DNA from 3 places in the Citrobacter sedlakii genome. Region 3 is predicted to be linked to each of the others. Evidence: predicted binding sites of a transcription regulator. Region 3 holds the regulator's gene; each other region holds the start of a gene.
The links. The regulator CRP, encoded in region 3, controls carbon source genes, mostly activating them, when cyclic AMP is high. The targets are predictions, from matches to a motif close to ATGTGANNNNNNTCACAT.
Positions count from the first base shown of each region.

Region 1: bhsA (multiple stress resistance protein BhsA) is a predicted target of CRP. The motif match lies at 2,495-2,512, and genes of this name have one in related genera.
Region 2: JY391_RS08015 (mannitol dehydrogenase family protein) is a predicted target of CRP. The motif match lies at 2,820-2,837, and genes of this name have one in related genera.

Region 1 is NZ_CP071070.1:2,064,333-2,069,198, reverse strand. It holds gene mfd (transcription-repair coupling factor) at 1-952, shown strand, start outside; gene ldtC (L,D-transpeptidase LdtC) at 1,112-2,077, shown strand; gene bhsA (multiple stress resistance protein BhsA) at 2,170-2,427, opposite strand; gene comR (TetR family copper-responsive transcriptional repressor ComR) at 2,669-3,304, shown strand; gene JY391_RS09895 (TonB-dependent siderophore receptor) at 3,536-4,866, shown strand, end outside.
Region 2 is NZ_CP071070.1:1,694,589-1,699,454, forward strand. It holds gene JY391_RS08005 (phosphatase PAP2 family protein) at 1-120, opposite strand, end outside; gene JY391_RS08010 (CobW family GTP-binding protein) at 159-1,145, opposite strand; gene JY391_RS08015 (mannitol dehydrogenase family protein) at 1,262-2,728, opposite strand; gene uxuA (mannonate dehydratase) at 2,932-4,122, shown strand; gene yeiP (elongation factor P-like protein YeiP) at 4,234-4,806, opposite strand.
Region 3 is NZ_CP071070.1:438,212-443,077, reverse strand. It holds gene JY391_RS02050 (phosphoribulokinase) at 1-481, shown strand, start outside; gene JY391_RS02045 (OsmC family protein) at 549-953, opposite strand; gene crp (cAMP-activated global transcriptional regulator CRP) at 1,261-1,893, shown strand; gene JY391_RS02035 (YccS/YhfK family putative transporter) at 1,945-4,032, shown strand; gene argD (bifunctional acetylornithine/succinyldiaminopimelate transaminase) at 4,046-4,866, opposite strand, start outside.

The DNA.
Region 1 (4,866 bases), 1.6 Mb from region 3:
GGTGCCGGAAGCGCGCATCGCGATTGGTCATGGGCAGATGCGCGAGCGCGAACTGGAACGGGTAATGAACGACTTCCACCATCAGCGCTTTAACGTGCTGGTGTGTACCACGATTATCGAGACCGGGATCGACATCCCGACCGCCAACACCATTATCATCGAACGCGCGGATCACTTTGGACTGGCGCAGTTGCATCAGTTGCGCGGACGCGTGGGCCGATCGCATCATCAGGCGTACGCCTGGCTGTTGACGCCGCATCCGAAAGCGATGACCACCGACGCGCAAAAGCGTCTGGAGGCGATTGCGTCACTGGAAGATTTGGGCGCGGGCTTTGCGCTGGCGACACACGATCTGGAAATTCGCGGCGCGGGCGAACTGCTTGGCGAAGACCAGAGCGGACAGATGGAAACCATTGGCTTCTCGCTGTATATGGAACTGCTGGAAAACGCCGTCGATGCGCTAAAAGCCGGACGAGAACCGTCACTGGAAGATCTCACCAGCCAGCAGACAGAAGTCGAACTGCGAATGCCGTCGCTGCTACCGGATGATTATATCCCCGACGTCAATACGCGCCTGTCGTTCTACAAGCGAATCGCCAGCGCCAAAAGCGAAAACGAGCTGGAAGAGATCAAAGTGGAGCTTATCGATCGCTTTGGTCTTCTGCCGGATCCCGCGCGTAATCTGCTGGATATCGCCCGTTTGCGTCAGCAGGCGCAAAAGCTGGGGATCCGCAAACTCGAAGGTAACGAGAAAGGCGGCACCATTGAATTCGCCGAGAAAAATCACGTGAACCCGGGCTGGCTTATCGGTCTGCTGCAAAAGCAGCCTCAGCACTTCCGCCTCGACGGTCCGACCCGCCTGAAGTTTATGCAGGATCTGACGGAGCGGAAAACGCGTATGGACTGGGTGCGTCAGTTTATGGCGCAACTGGAAGAAAACGCGGTCGCGTAATAACCCGATGCCGGATAAGGCGAAACCGCCGTCCGGCATGATCTCCCCCGCCTCGCAGATCTTTACAACTCTTTGCACTTCCCTTGCATTTCAGGACATGCCAACCCGCCATAATGATCGTTGGCGTCTTTTATTCCAATAACCCTTTGATTTATGATGATAATGAAAACTCTGCGACTTTCCCGCTGGCTGGCGTTTGTCACCTTTGCCGCCGGCATAGCGCTTGCGCTACCTGCGCAGGCGAATACCTGGCCACTTCCGCCGCCCGGCAGCAAACTGGTGGGCGAAAATAAATATCACGTTGTCGAAAACAACGGCGGTTCCCTGGAGGCCATTGCGAAGAAATACAACGTTGGATTCCTGGCGCTGTTACAGGCAAATCCCGGCGTTGACCCCTACGTGCCGCGCGCTGGCAGCGTCTTGACCATTCCGCTGCAAACCCTCCTGCCGGATGCGCCGCGCGAAGGTATCGTCATTAACCTTGCTGAACTGCGCCTTTATTATTATCCACCGGGTAAAAACGTGGTCACGGTTTACCCTATCGGCATTGGTCAACTGGGGGGCGATACGCTTACGCCCACCATGGTAACCACCGTTTCCGACAAGCGCGCGAATCCGACCTGGACGCCGACGGCCAATATTCGCGCCCGCTATAAAGCACAGGGGATCGAATTGCCTGCGGTTGTCCCTGCCGGGCCGGATAACCCGATGGGTCACCACGCGATTCGTTTAGCCGCCTACGGCGGCGTGTATCTGCTGCACGGCACCAACGCCGATTTCGGCATCGGAATGCGGGTCAGTTCCGGCTGCATTCGCCTGCGTGATGGCGATATTGAAACGCTGTTTAAGCAGGTTACCCCGGGAACCAAAGTCAACATTATTAATACGCCGATCAAAGCCTCAGTCGAGCCAGGCGGCGTACGTCTGGTTGAGGTACATCAGCCGCTGTCAAAAAATATTGATGATGACCCGCAGGTTTTGCCTATCGTCCTGAACAGCACATTGCAGGCATTTAAAGATGCCGCGCAAACCGATGCGCCACTGATGCAGCACGTAATGGATGTCCGCTCCGGCATGCCGGTCGACGTCACTCGACATCACGACGTTAAACAGCAATCCCTGTAAGCCTGAACGAAAAAGCCCCGCTGAACCGTGGTTCAGCGGGGCTTTTTTGTGCAGTGGCAAATTTTAATCAGGCATTAATGAGGGGTTAATGCTTATTTGTAAATTACCGCGGTACCGTGCAGCGTGTTCGGACCAGTAACCGAGGTAATGCGGAAAGATTTCGCCCCCATTTCATCTGCTTTTTGCGCCAGTTGTTCTTCCAGAGAACCCAGGTTAGTACCTGCGCTGGCAGAGATGGTCCCAACTTTTTGCTGGCCGTCAGGCGTAGATTGCACTTCAACGGCAGCGAAGCTGGCGAATGAAAGAGAGCTGAGTACAGCAGCAGCGATGAGGGCTTTGACGTTTTTCATAATAGTAACCTTTTGCAGATGAACGGGGTCGTAAGCATTTACTTAACGATCGATAGGTAAATGATAGATGTGATCCAGGTCACACGTCAACTCTTTTTTATAACGGTCGTTATATAAATTAAAAAGCACTTATCTTTCATGACAATGCAACGTAATTATTTTTCACAGGAATGCGCTGGAGACTGGACGGTTTTATTTTTATAATGGTTATTCATTAAACCCAGACAGGTACACCGGCATCATGACAACTGACTCGACAGGTTGTGTAAAAAAAAGCCGTGGCCGACCAAAAGTGTTCGACAGGGAAGCCGCGCTTGATAAGGCCATGACACTCTTCTGGCAGCACGGTTATGAGGCGACGTCGCTCTCTGATCTTGTTGAAGCGACAGGGGCGAAAGCCCCCACGCTTTACGCAGAATTCACCAATAAAGAAGGACTGTTTCGCGCGGTGCTCGACAGGTACATCGCCCGTTTCGCCGCAAAGCATGAAGCGCAGCTATTTTGTGAAGAAAAAAGCGTGGAGGCCGCGCTGGAAGATTACTTCACCGCCGTGGCGACCTGTTTTACCAGTAAAGACACCCCGGCGGGTTGTTTTATGATCAACACTTCCGCGACGCTTGCTGCCGCGTCACGGGATATTGCGCATACGGTGAAATCACGCCACGCCATGCAGGAGCAAACGTTGACCCGTTTCCTGCAACAGCGCCAGATGCGCGCAGAGATCCCGGCGCAGTGCAACGTACAGCACCTTGCCGAATACCTGAACTGCATCTTACAGGGGATGTCGATCAGCGCCCGCGAAGGCGCGTCGTTTGACACACTGATGCAGATCACCCGTACCACTCTTCGCCTGTGGCCCGAGCTGTTAAAAGCCTGATTGATCCTGCTGACCGGGGAATGCGTTTCCCGGTCCTTCTCTCGCCTTCCCCCTACAATCAGTAATGTTTTCACCGGGTTAGACTCAAATTTCTTAAAATATTATTTGATAATAGAAACCATTATCAGCAATATTCGCATTTGATTTTCTATCTGTTTCACAATGTAACGGCCGGAGCCTGCCCGGCAAGAATAACACCACTTTTACAGATATTTTCAGAAGGGAATGCGAATGAATAAGCGTCTTTGGGTGCTCAACCCAGTCCTGCTTGCGCTAACCCTGCCTGCAACGGCAGCGACGCAAACAGAAGAAGAAAACCTCATCGTCAGCGCTAACCGGAGTCAAAAAACGGTGGCGGAAATGGCGCAGACCACCTGGGTGATCGAGGGTCAGGAAATTGAACAACAGGTTCAGGGCGGCAAAGAGTTTAAAGATGTGCTGGCGCAGTTGATCCCCGGTATTGATGTCAGCAGCCAGGGACGAACCAACTATGGTATGAATATGCGCGGGCGCGCGCTGGTCGTGCTGATTGATGGCGTACGCCTTAACTCTTCGCGTACCGACAGTCGACAGCTGGACGCCATCGATCCGTTCAACATTGCCCACATTGAAGTGATTTCCGGCGCGACGTCGCTCTATGGCGGCGGCAGTACTGGCGGCCTGATCAACATCGTGACCAAAAAAGGCCAGCCGGAACGCGAAGTGGAACTAGAACTGGGTGCTAAATCGGGCTTCAATAACAGTAACGATCGTGACGAGCGCGTTGCCGCCGCGGTCAGCGGGGGGACGGATCGCGCCTCCGGCCGTCTCTCTGTCGCCTGGCAGCGCTTCGGCGGCTGGTACGATGGCAACGGCGATGCACTAATGCTCGACAATACGCAAACCGGCTTGCAACACTCCGATCGTCTGGATGTGATGGGTACGGGCACTATTGAGATTGACGACAACCGTCAGCTACAGCTGGTGACCCAATATTATAAAAGCCAGGGCGATGACGACTACGGCCTGTATCTGGGCGAAAATATGTCTGCCGTCACTGGTGACGGTAAAGCCAGCACCCGTAGCGGACTCAGCGCCGATCGCATCCCCGGAACAGAGCGTCATCTGATTAGCCTGCAATATTCAGACGCCGACTTCTTCGGTCAAAATCTGGTCAGCCAAATTTATTACCGTGATGAATCGCTGAAATTTTATCCCTTCCCGTCGCTGACCAGGGGCCAGGTCACCAGCTTTTCTGCCTCGCAGCAGGACACCGATCAGTACGGCGCCAAAATTACCCTCAACAGTCTGTTGATGGATAACTGGGAACTGACCTGGGGTATCGATGCGGATCACGAGACCTTCGACGCTAATCAGAAATTTTTCGACCTCGCATGGTCGCTTCCCTCCGGCGGCATGGACAACCGTACGGCCTATACCACCGGACGTTACCCCGGCTACAGCATCACTAATTTCGCGCCGTTCCTGCAAAGCAGTTATGACATCAACGATATTTTCACCCTGAGCGGCGGCATCCGCTATCAATGGACTGAAAACCGGGTTGATGATTTCATCGGCTACGC
Region 2 (4,866 bases), 1.3 Mb from region 3:
GTGGAAAATGCTGGAATCGGCGGTGGACCAGATTCCGTGCTGAGCAGGAAGATACCAGCTCATGAATAAGGCCAGGCCTGCCGCGTTCAGCAGAAGTATCAGGGACAACCGGGTTTTCATAGTGACATCTTTTCGCTGTTTATTGGCGGCAGACAACCTTACGCGTGGTCAGCTAAACGAAGCTTCAACAATGCGGACTGCAGCGCATTCCAGTCGGCATCACGACTGGAAATCAGCTCAATGCGGCTATCCGGCGGGGCAACGTTTTGCGTTTCAATATGCAGATCGTCACCCTGGCGATTAATACGCACCAGCCCTTCCGGGATGCGCATCACCCCTTTCACCCGTCCAACCGGCGCCAGCCGCGCCCATTCCAGCAGGCCAATGGTGTCGAAAACGGTATCGGCATCGAAAATCCAGCCGCAGGCCTGGTGCCCCTGTCCACTGTTGAGGCTGCGTCGCCACCGCTGCTGGGCGGGCAGACTCAGCGCCGCGAGTCCTCGTTTTTCCGGATGGCTGTGCGAGTGCGCTTCGCTGGCGGGGAGCGCTTTCAGGTTAAGGCGGGGTAAATCCAGCAACTGAGCGTCAATTTGTCCGTGATCGGCGTGAACGAGCTGGCGATTGTCGCCATTTTGCCGCCACCAGGCGTCCAGCGCTCGCGTGCTCTCTGCGCTTGCTCGATCGCTTTTATTCGCCACCACGATATCCGCTGCGGCCAACTGGTCGCGGAAATTCTCATTGGCAACGGTTTTTTCATCCAGTAGCAGGCGTGGGTCGAGAAGACATAAGGTGGCGCGTAAGTCGATCCACGGCTCGTATACCGGCGCGGTAAGCAGGTCGAGGATCTGTTTTGGATGACCCAGCCCCGTTGGTTCAATCAGCAGCCGATCCGGCTTTCCCTGACGCAGCAGGGTATTCAGGCCAACCTGCATCGGTAAGCCGTTAACGCAACACATGCAGCCGCCGGGAATTTCTTTCAGCAATGCGCCGCTGTCCGCGAGTAGCGCGCCGTCGATACCGACCTCGCCGAACTCATTAACCAGCACCGCCCATTTTTCTGCGGGATCTTTGTGCGCTAACAGATGAAGGATGGAGGTGGTTTTTCCGCTTCCCAGAAAACCAGTGATGAGGTTAGTTTTGGTCACGCCTGCTCCAGAACGATATGCCGTAACGATTTGCATTAATCCTGGCGAAAAAAAGCGGAAAAGAGAAGGGCGGGGCGAACGAACGCGGCATTCGTTCGCCTTAATGGCAGAAATTGTTAAATTTTTAACGTACTGATGACCGCCTGATGCGCGCCGTGCCGGGCAAGATGCTGCCAGGCTGTTTCAATAGCCTGCACAAAAACAGGGTTTTTCGGCAGGTCGCTACCAAAAACTTCCTGTAAAGTGAGCAGGTTTGCCACCTTCTCGTTTTCACCCACGTTGGCGACGAGCAGACGAATTTTGTCGCTCAGCGGATCGCGAACGTCAATTGGCGCGCCCGCGTCGTCAACGCCGCACACATAGCGCATCCAACCCGCGATGCCCAGCGCCAGCAGTGGCCATGCGCTGCCGCGTTCAAGGTGAATTCGAACCCCCGCCAGCATGCGTTGCGGCAGTTTTTGACTGCCGTCCATCGCGATTTGCCAGGTTTTGTGCTTCAGCGCCGGATTGGCGAAACGGGCGATCAGGCTTCCGGCATAGCGCTGCAGATCGACATCGGTAATGCTCAGCGTGGGTGCCTGTTCGCGCATCATCAGTTGATACGCGGCTTCACGGAAGGCCTCGTCCTGCATACATTCGCTGATATGCTGAAATCCGGACAGGTAACCCAGATACGCGAGGAATGAGTGGCTGCCGTTCAGCATTCGCAGCTTCATCTCTTCCCAGGGCCGGACATCGGTGACCAACTGAACGCCCGCGGTTTCCCATGCCGGGCGCCCGGCGACGAAGCGATCTTCAATGACCCACTGGATAAACGGCTCGCAGCTGATGCCGCACGGGTCGGCAACGCCCAGCGCCCGGGAGATTTCATCCAGCGTTTCGTCTGTGGCGGCGGGGACAATCCGGTCAACCATCGTCCCGGGAAAGCTGACATGCTCGCGGATCCACATTGCCAGCGCCGGATCGCGCTTTTCGGCCATTCCCAGCACCGCGTTTTTTACCACATGACCGTTGTCAGGAATGTTATCGCAGGACAGTACGGTAAAAGGGAGTAGCCCCCGCTCACGACGGCGGGACAACGCTTCGACCAGAATGCCCGGCGCGGAATGCGGCTCACCCGGTGAGTCAATGTCGTGCCGGATACGGGGATGGGTCAGATCGAGCGTGCCGGTAGCGGGGTCAATGCAGTAGCCTTTCTCAGTGATAGTCAGCGAGACAATCGCCACCTGCGGCTCGCAAAATTTTTCAATAATCGCGGTCAGCGAGTCGAGCTTTGCGTTCAGACATTCATGGACAGCGCCGATAACGATCGCCTGGTTGCCGTTCGCGCCTTTCTCCAGCACGGTATATAAATGATCCTGAGCGCGGAGCTGACTCATCAGCCTGTCGCCGCTGAACAAGCTGATCTCACAAATGCCCCAGTCGCCGCCTTGCGCATTCAGTACCCGGTCGGTAAGTAGCGCCTGATGGGCGCGATGAAACGCGCCGAAACCGAAATGGACGATACGCGAGGCGAGTCGGCTGCGGTCATACTGCGGCGTCCGGACGCTATCGGGCAGGATGGCTGAGGCAATAGTAGTCATTTTTTATACACCTGATTAACGATAAATTAACAGGCTCAGTGTAAAGTTATATGACAACAAATTGAATTGGTAAGCCGAATTATTCCAGGGAATGTGAGCTGGATCAATCAATGATGCGGCCCTGATTGATCGGAGATGAGAAGCCTGTATGGTAGTCGTCATTCAATGACCCTATTTTGGTATAACAACTTGTGAGGTGAACAATGGAACAAACCTGGCGTTGGTACGGACCAAACGATCCGGTATCGCTTGATGATGTGCGTCAGGCGGGCGCAACGGGCGTTGTGACGGCATTGCACCACATTCCAAACGGTGAAGTGTGGCCGGTCGAAGAGATCAAAAAGCGTCAGGCGGTTCTGGCGGAGAAAGGGCTTACCTGGTCCGTGGTCGAAAGCATTCCGGTGCATGAAGATATCAAAACCCGTTCCGGTCAGTATCAGACCTGGATTGCTAACTACCAGCAGAGCATCCGCAATCTGGCTACCTGCGGTATCGATACCGTCTGCTACAACTTTATGCCGATCCTCGACTGGACGCGTACCGATCTGGAATACACGCTGCCGGACGGTTCAAAAGCGCTGCGTTTTGATCAGATCGCCTTTGCCGCTTTTGAGCTGCACATTCTGAAGCGTGCAGGTGCTGAAGCGGATTATACCGATGAAGAACAGCGTCAGGCGCAGGCGTATTTCAACGCCATGAGCGCGGCGGATATCGAAAAGCTGACCCGTAATATTATCGCCGGCCTGCCGGGCGCGGAGGAGGGTTATACTCTCGATCAGTTCCGCGCGCGCCTGGCGGAGTATGACGGCATCAGCAAAGACGATTTGCGTGAGAATATGGCCGTATTTCTGCGCGCGATTGTGCCGGTGGCTGAAGAAGTGGGCGTCCGTCTTGCCGTTCATCCGGACGATCCGCCGCGCCCGATCCTCGGTTTGCCGCGCATCGTCTCGACCATTGAGGACATGCAATGGCTGAAGGAGACGGTGGACAGCATTCACAACGGCTTCACCATGTGTACAGGATCTTACGGCGTGCGCGCGGACAACGACCTGGTGAAAATGATCGAAACCTTTGGCGATCGTATTCACTTTACGCATCTGCGCTCCACCTGCCGTGAAGACAATCCGAAAACCTTCCACGAAGGCGCGCACCTGCAGGGCGATGTCGACATGGTTGCCGTGGTGACGGCTATTTTGCGTGAAGAGCAGCGTCGTAAACAGGCGGGAGATCTCCGCCCCATTCCAATGCGTCCCGATCACGGGCATCAGATGCTGGACGATCTGCATAAGAAAACCAATCCAGGGTACTCGGCGATTGGCCGTCTGAAAGGGCTGGCGGAAGTGCGCGGCGTTGAACTGGCGTTGAAACAGACTCAGTTCCGCGATCTGCTGTAATGACGCGTTATTGACGTAAAGAGGCCTGATGGCGCTGTGCTCATCAGGCCTACAGCGAAGAGAGCCCTGGCCGGATAAAGGGTTTACACCGCCATCCGGCTACCTCTTCTGTTAATCCGCGCGTCCCATATAGCGACGTTCTTCGATATGAATGCGGATTTTCTCTCCGGCGCTCAGGTATTCCGGTACCAGAATCACCAGACCGGTACTCAGGGTCGCAGGTTTGTTACGTGCGCTGGCAGAGGCGCCTTTAATTCCTGGCGCGGTTTCCACGATCTCCAGATCCACGGTCTGCGGCAATTCAAGCGCCAACAGTTGTCCGTCCCAGAGCAGTACCTGCATGTCCGGCATGCCGCCTTCAGGAATAAACTGCAATTCCTCTTCGATTTGATCCTGGGTAAAGGTATAAGGCGTATAGTCTTCTTTATCCATGAAGACATATTCATTGCCGTCGATATAAGAGAAATCGACGCCACGGCGGTTCAGGGTCACGGTATCAACGATATCATCGCCCTTAAAGCGCTCTTCAACTTTCAGACCGGTACGGACGTCGGAGAAACGCATTTTATACAGCGTCGCCGCGCCGCGGGCGGTAGGAGACTGAATATCGATATCTTTCACAATCAGCAACTTGCCGTTGTAGTTCAGTACCATACCTTTTTTGATTTCGTTCGCTCTTGGCATCGAAAAGATCCTGTTGTGGAGATTAGCTAAATTATCGCGTCAAACTACTCGCGCCGGGGC
Region 3 (4,866 bases):
AGGGCTGCACGGCGGCGTGGTGACGCCACAGCATGAGGTGGCGCGCCATGTGGATTTGCTGGTGGGGGTTGTGCCCATCGTCAACCTGGAGTGGATCCAGAAACTGATCCGTGACACCAGCGAGCGTGGACATTCCCGCGAGGCGGTGATGGACTCCGTGGTGCGCTCAATGGACGATTACATCAACTACATCACGCCACAGTTTTCCCGTACCCACATCAACTTCCAGCGGGTCCCGACGGTGGATACCTCAAACCCATTCGCCGCACGCGGCATTCCCTCGCTTGATGAGAGTTTTGTGGTGATACATTTCCGCAATCTCGAAGGCATCGATTTCCCCTGGCTGCTGGCGATGCTGCAAGGTTCGTTTATTTCTCACATCAATACGCTGGTGGTACCGGGCGGCAAAATGGGCCTGGCGATGGAACTGATCATGCTGCCGCTGGTACAGCGCCTGATGGAAGGCAAGAAGATCGAATAAGCCTCAATGGCGGCTGGCCCGATTGTGCCATAAGGCAGTCGAGCGCAGCGCCATCAGGTAAAAATTATCAGGCGGCAATGACTTCATACGAGTGGGTAATATTCACCGCTTTTTCCAGCATCAGCGCCACGGAACAATACTTTTCGGCGGAAAGATCCACCGCCCGCGCCACCGCGGCGTCTTTTAAATCATGCCCCGTCACGATGAAATGCAGATTGATGTGGGTAAACAGGCGCGGCGCTTCTTCACGACGCTCGGAGGTCAGTTTTACTTCGCAATTGGTCACATCCTGACGTCCTTTTTGCAGAATGGAGACCACGTCGATAGCGCTACAGCCGCCCGCGGCCATTAACACCATTTCCATCGGGCTGGGCGCTTTATCTCCCGAATTGCCGTCCATCAGGATCTGGTGTCCGGAAGCTGACTCGCCCAGGAAGGTTAACCCTTCAACCCATTTCACACGCGCTTGCATATTTTTTTACTCCAGTGCGTCAATTTTCCTGACAGATTACGCGTACATAACAATTCTCGCAACGGAAGGCGACCTGCGTCATGCTGAAGCGAGACACCAGGAGACACACGGCTAAAGCTATGCTAAAACAGTCAGGATGCTACAGTAATACATTGACGTACTGCATGTATGCAGAGGACTTCACATTAAAGGCTGCTGTCCGTTATTGACAGCCTCTTCCCAGGAAGCGGGAAGCACATTTTTGCAACCCCAGAGACAGCGCCGTTTTCTGGCTCTGGAGACAGCTTATAACAGAGGATAATCGCGCATGGTGCTTGGCAAACCGCAAACAGACCCGACTCTCGAATGGTTCTTGTCTCATTGCCACATTCATAAGTACCCGTCGAAGAGCACGCTAATTCACCAGGGTGAAAAAGCAGAAACGTTGTACTACATCGTTAAAGGCTCTGTGGCAGTGTTGATTAAAGATGAGGAAGGTAAAGAAATGATCCTTTCTTATCTGAATCAGGGTGATTTTATTGGCGAACTGGGCCTGTTTGAAGAAGGCCAGGAACGTAGCGCATGGGTACGTGCTAAAACTGCATGTGAAGTGGCTGAAATTTCCTACAAGAAATTCCGCCAGTTGATCCAGGTGAACCCGGATATTCTGATGCGTCTCTCTTCCCAGATGGCTCGCCGCCTGCAGGTCACATCAGAGAAAGTCGGTAACCTGGCCTTCCTTGACGTGACCGGTCGTATCGCCCAGACGCTGTTGAACCTGGCGAAACAACCCGATGCAATGACCCACCCGGACGGTATGCAGATCAAAATTACCCGCCAGGAGATTGGCCAGATCGTTGGCTGCTCTCGCGAAACCGTTGGTCGTATCCTGAAGATGCTGGAAGATCAAAACCTGATCTCCGCGCACGGTAAGACCATCGTCGTTTACGGCACTCGTTAATCCCGTCGGAAATGGCGCGTTACCTGGTAGCGCGCTATTTTTGTTTTCCCGATGTGGCGCAGACTGATTTATCACCCTGAGATCAACTACGCACTACGTCAGACGCTGGTGCTCTGTTTGCCCGTGGCCGTCGGCCTGCTGATAGGCCAACTGCATCTGGGCCTGCTTTTCTCCCTCGTTCCCGCCTGCTGTAACATTGCCGGGCTTGATACGCCGCACAAGCGCTTCTTCAAGCGTCTGGTCATTGGCGCCTCGCTGTTTGCCGGGTGTAGCCTGGCGATGCAACTGTTGTTGGCGCAGGCGGTACCGTTACCGCTGATTCTGACCGGGTTGACGCTGCTCCTCGGCGTCACCGCGGAGTTAAGCTCGCTTCACGCCCGTCTGCTTCCCGCTTCGCTGATCGCCGCAATTTTTACCCTCAGTCTGGCGGGAAATATGCCAGTGTGGGAGCCGCTGCTGATCTATGCGCTGGGGACATTGTGGTATGGACTGTTTAACTGGTTCTGGTTCTGGTTGTGGCGCGAACAGCCGCTGCGCGAATCGCTAAGCCTGCTGTATCGCGAACTGGCAGATTACTGCGAAGCGAAATACAGCATGCTGACCCAGCACACCGATCCGGAAAAAGCCCTACCGCCGCTGTTGGTGCGCCAGCAGAAAGCGGTTGACCTGATCACCCAGTGCTACCAGCAAATGCATATGCTGTCGGCGCATCACAATAACGATTACAAACGGATGCTGCGCGCCTTCCAGGAAGCGCTGGATCTGCAAGAACATATCTCGGTCAGCCTGCACCAGCCGGAAGAGGTGCAAAAACTGGTCGAGCGCAGCCACGCCGAACAGGTGATCCGCTGGAACGCGCAAACCGTCGCCACGCGTCTGAGGGTGTTGGCGGATGACATTCTGTACCATCGCCTGCCCACGCGCTTCACCATGCAGAAGCAAATCGGCGCGCTGGAAAAGATCGCCAATCAACATCCGGATAACCCCGTCGGGCAGTTTTGCTACTGGCATTTCAGCCGTATAGCCCGCGTGCTTCGCACCCAGCGTCCGCTCTATGCGCGCGATCTGATGGCGGATAAACAGCGGCGGCTTCCGCTGCTACCGGCGCTGAAAAGCTATCTGTCGCTGAAGTCTCCGGCGCTGCGCAACGCCGGACGCATTAGCGTCATGCTGAGTATCGCCAGCCTGATGGGTACCGCGCTGCACCTGCCGAAGCCGTACTGGATCCTGATGACGGTACTGTTCGTGACGCAAAATGGCTACGGCGCAACGCGCGTACGCATTCTGCACCGTTCGGCCGGAACGCTGGCGGGACTTATCGTCGCGGGCGTGACGCTGCACTTTCATATCCCCGAAGGGTATACGCTGCTTTTAATGCTCTTCGTCACCCTGGTGAGCTATCTGATTATCCGCAAAAACTACGGCTGGGCGACGGTGGGGTTTACCGTCACGGCGGTGTACACCCTGCAACTGTTAACCCTGAACGGCGAACAATTTATCATTCCGCGGTTTGTCGATACGATCATCGGCTGTCTGATCGCCTTCGGCGGCACCGTCTGGCTGTGGCCGCAGTGGCAAAGCGGTCTGTTGCGCAAAAATGCCCACGACGCGCTGGAGGCGGACCAGGAGGCGATCCGCCTGATCCTCAGCGACGATCCGCAGGCGACGCCGCTGGCATACCAACGAATGCGCGTCAACCAGGCCCACAACACGCTGTTTAACTCGCTGAATCAGGCCATGCAGGAACCGGGATTTAATACGCATTATCTGGAAGATATGAAGCTGTGGGTCACCCACAGCCAGTTCATTGTCGAGCATATCAACGCGATGACCACCCTGGCGCGAGAACATACAATGCTGACACCTGATCTGGCCCAACGATATCTGCAATCGTGTGAAATTGCGCTCCAGCGTTGTCAGCAGCGGCTGGAATATGACGGGCCGGGCAGCTCTGGGGATGTAAATATTCTTGAGGCGCCAGAGATGCTCTCCCACGGGCCATTGAGCACGCTGGAACAGCATCTCCAGCGTGTGCTGGGGCATTTAAATACCATGCATACCATTTCGTCGGTGGCCTGGCGCCAGCGACCGCACCACGGGATCTGGCTCAGCCGCCGGTTGCGCGATATGAAAGGCTGACGCTCTATGCGGCCTATTCGCTTACGACTTTCGCGACGGCTTGCGCGAAACGCTGCATTCCTTCGTCGATATCCGCCTCTTCCACCACCAGCGAGGGAGCAAAACGCATCACCTCAGGGCCAGCGTTGAGCACCATCACCCCCGCCTCCGCTGCCGCATACAGGAAATCACGCGCGCGCCCCTTATACTGCGGCTTCAGTTCGGCGCCAATCAACAGGCCCATGCCGCGAATGTCGCTGAAAACGTCAAAGCGTTCATCGATCTGTTGCAGATGCTGAACAAATCTCTGCCGCTTCGTCTGCACCCCACTTAACACGGCTGGCGTACTGATGATATCGAACGCCGCCTCCGCAACCGCACAGGCCAACGGGTTACCGCCATAGGTAGAACCATGCGAGCCCACGTGAAATGCCGAAGCGATATCCTGGGTGGTCAGTACCGCACTTACCGGAAAACCGCCGCCCAACGCCTTCGCGCTGGTCAGAATGTCCGGCGTCACGCCATAGTGCATATAAGCGAACAGATCGCCGGTGCGTCCCATGCCGCTTTGTACTTCATCAAACACCAGCAGCGCCTGATGCTCGTCGCACAGCTTGCGCAGGCCTTGCAGGAATTCCGGCGTCGCCGCCAGCACGCCGCCTTCGCCCTGTACCGGCTCGACCACTACTGCGCAGGTGTGATCGTCCATCACCGCGCTGACGGCATGGAGATCGTTAAAGGGCACGTGAATGATATCGGCCGGTTTTGGGCCGAAACCATCGGAATACTTCGGCTGACCGCCCACGGAAACGGTAAACAACGAACGACCGTGGAACGCATTATGGAAGGCGATAA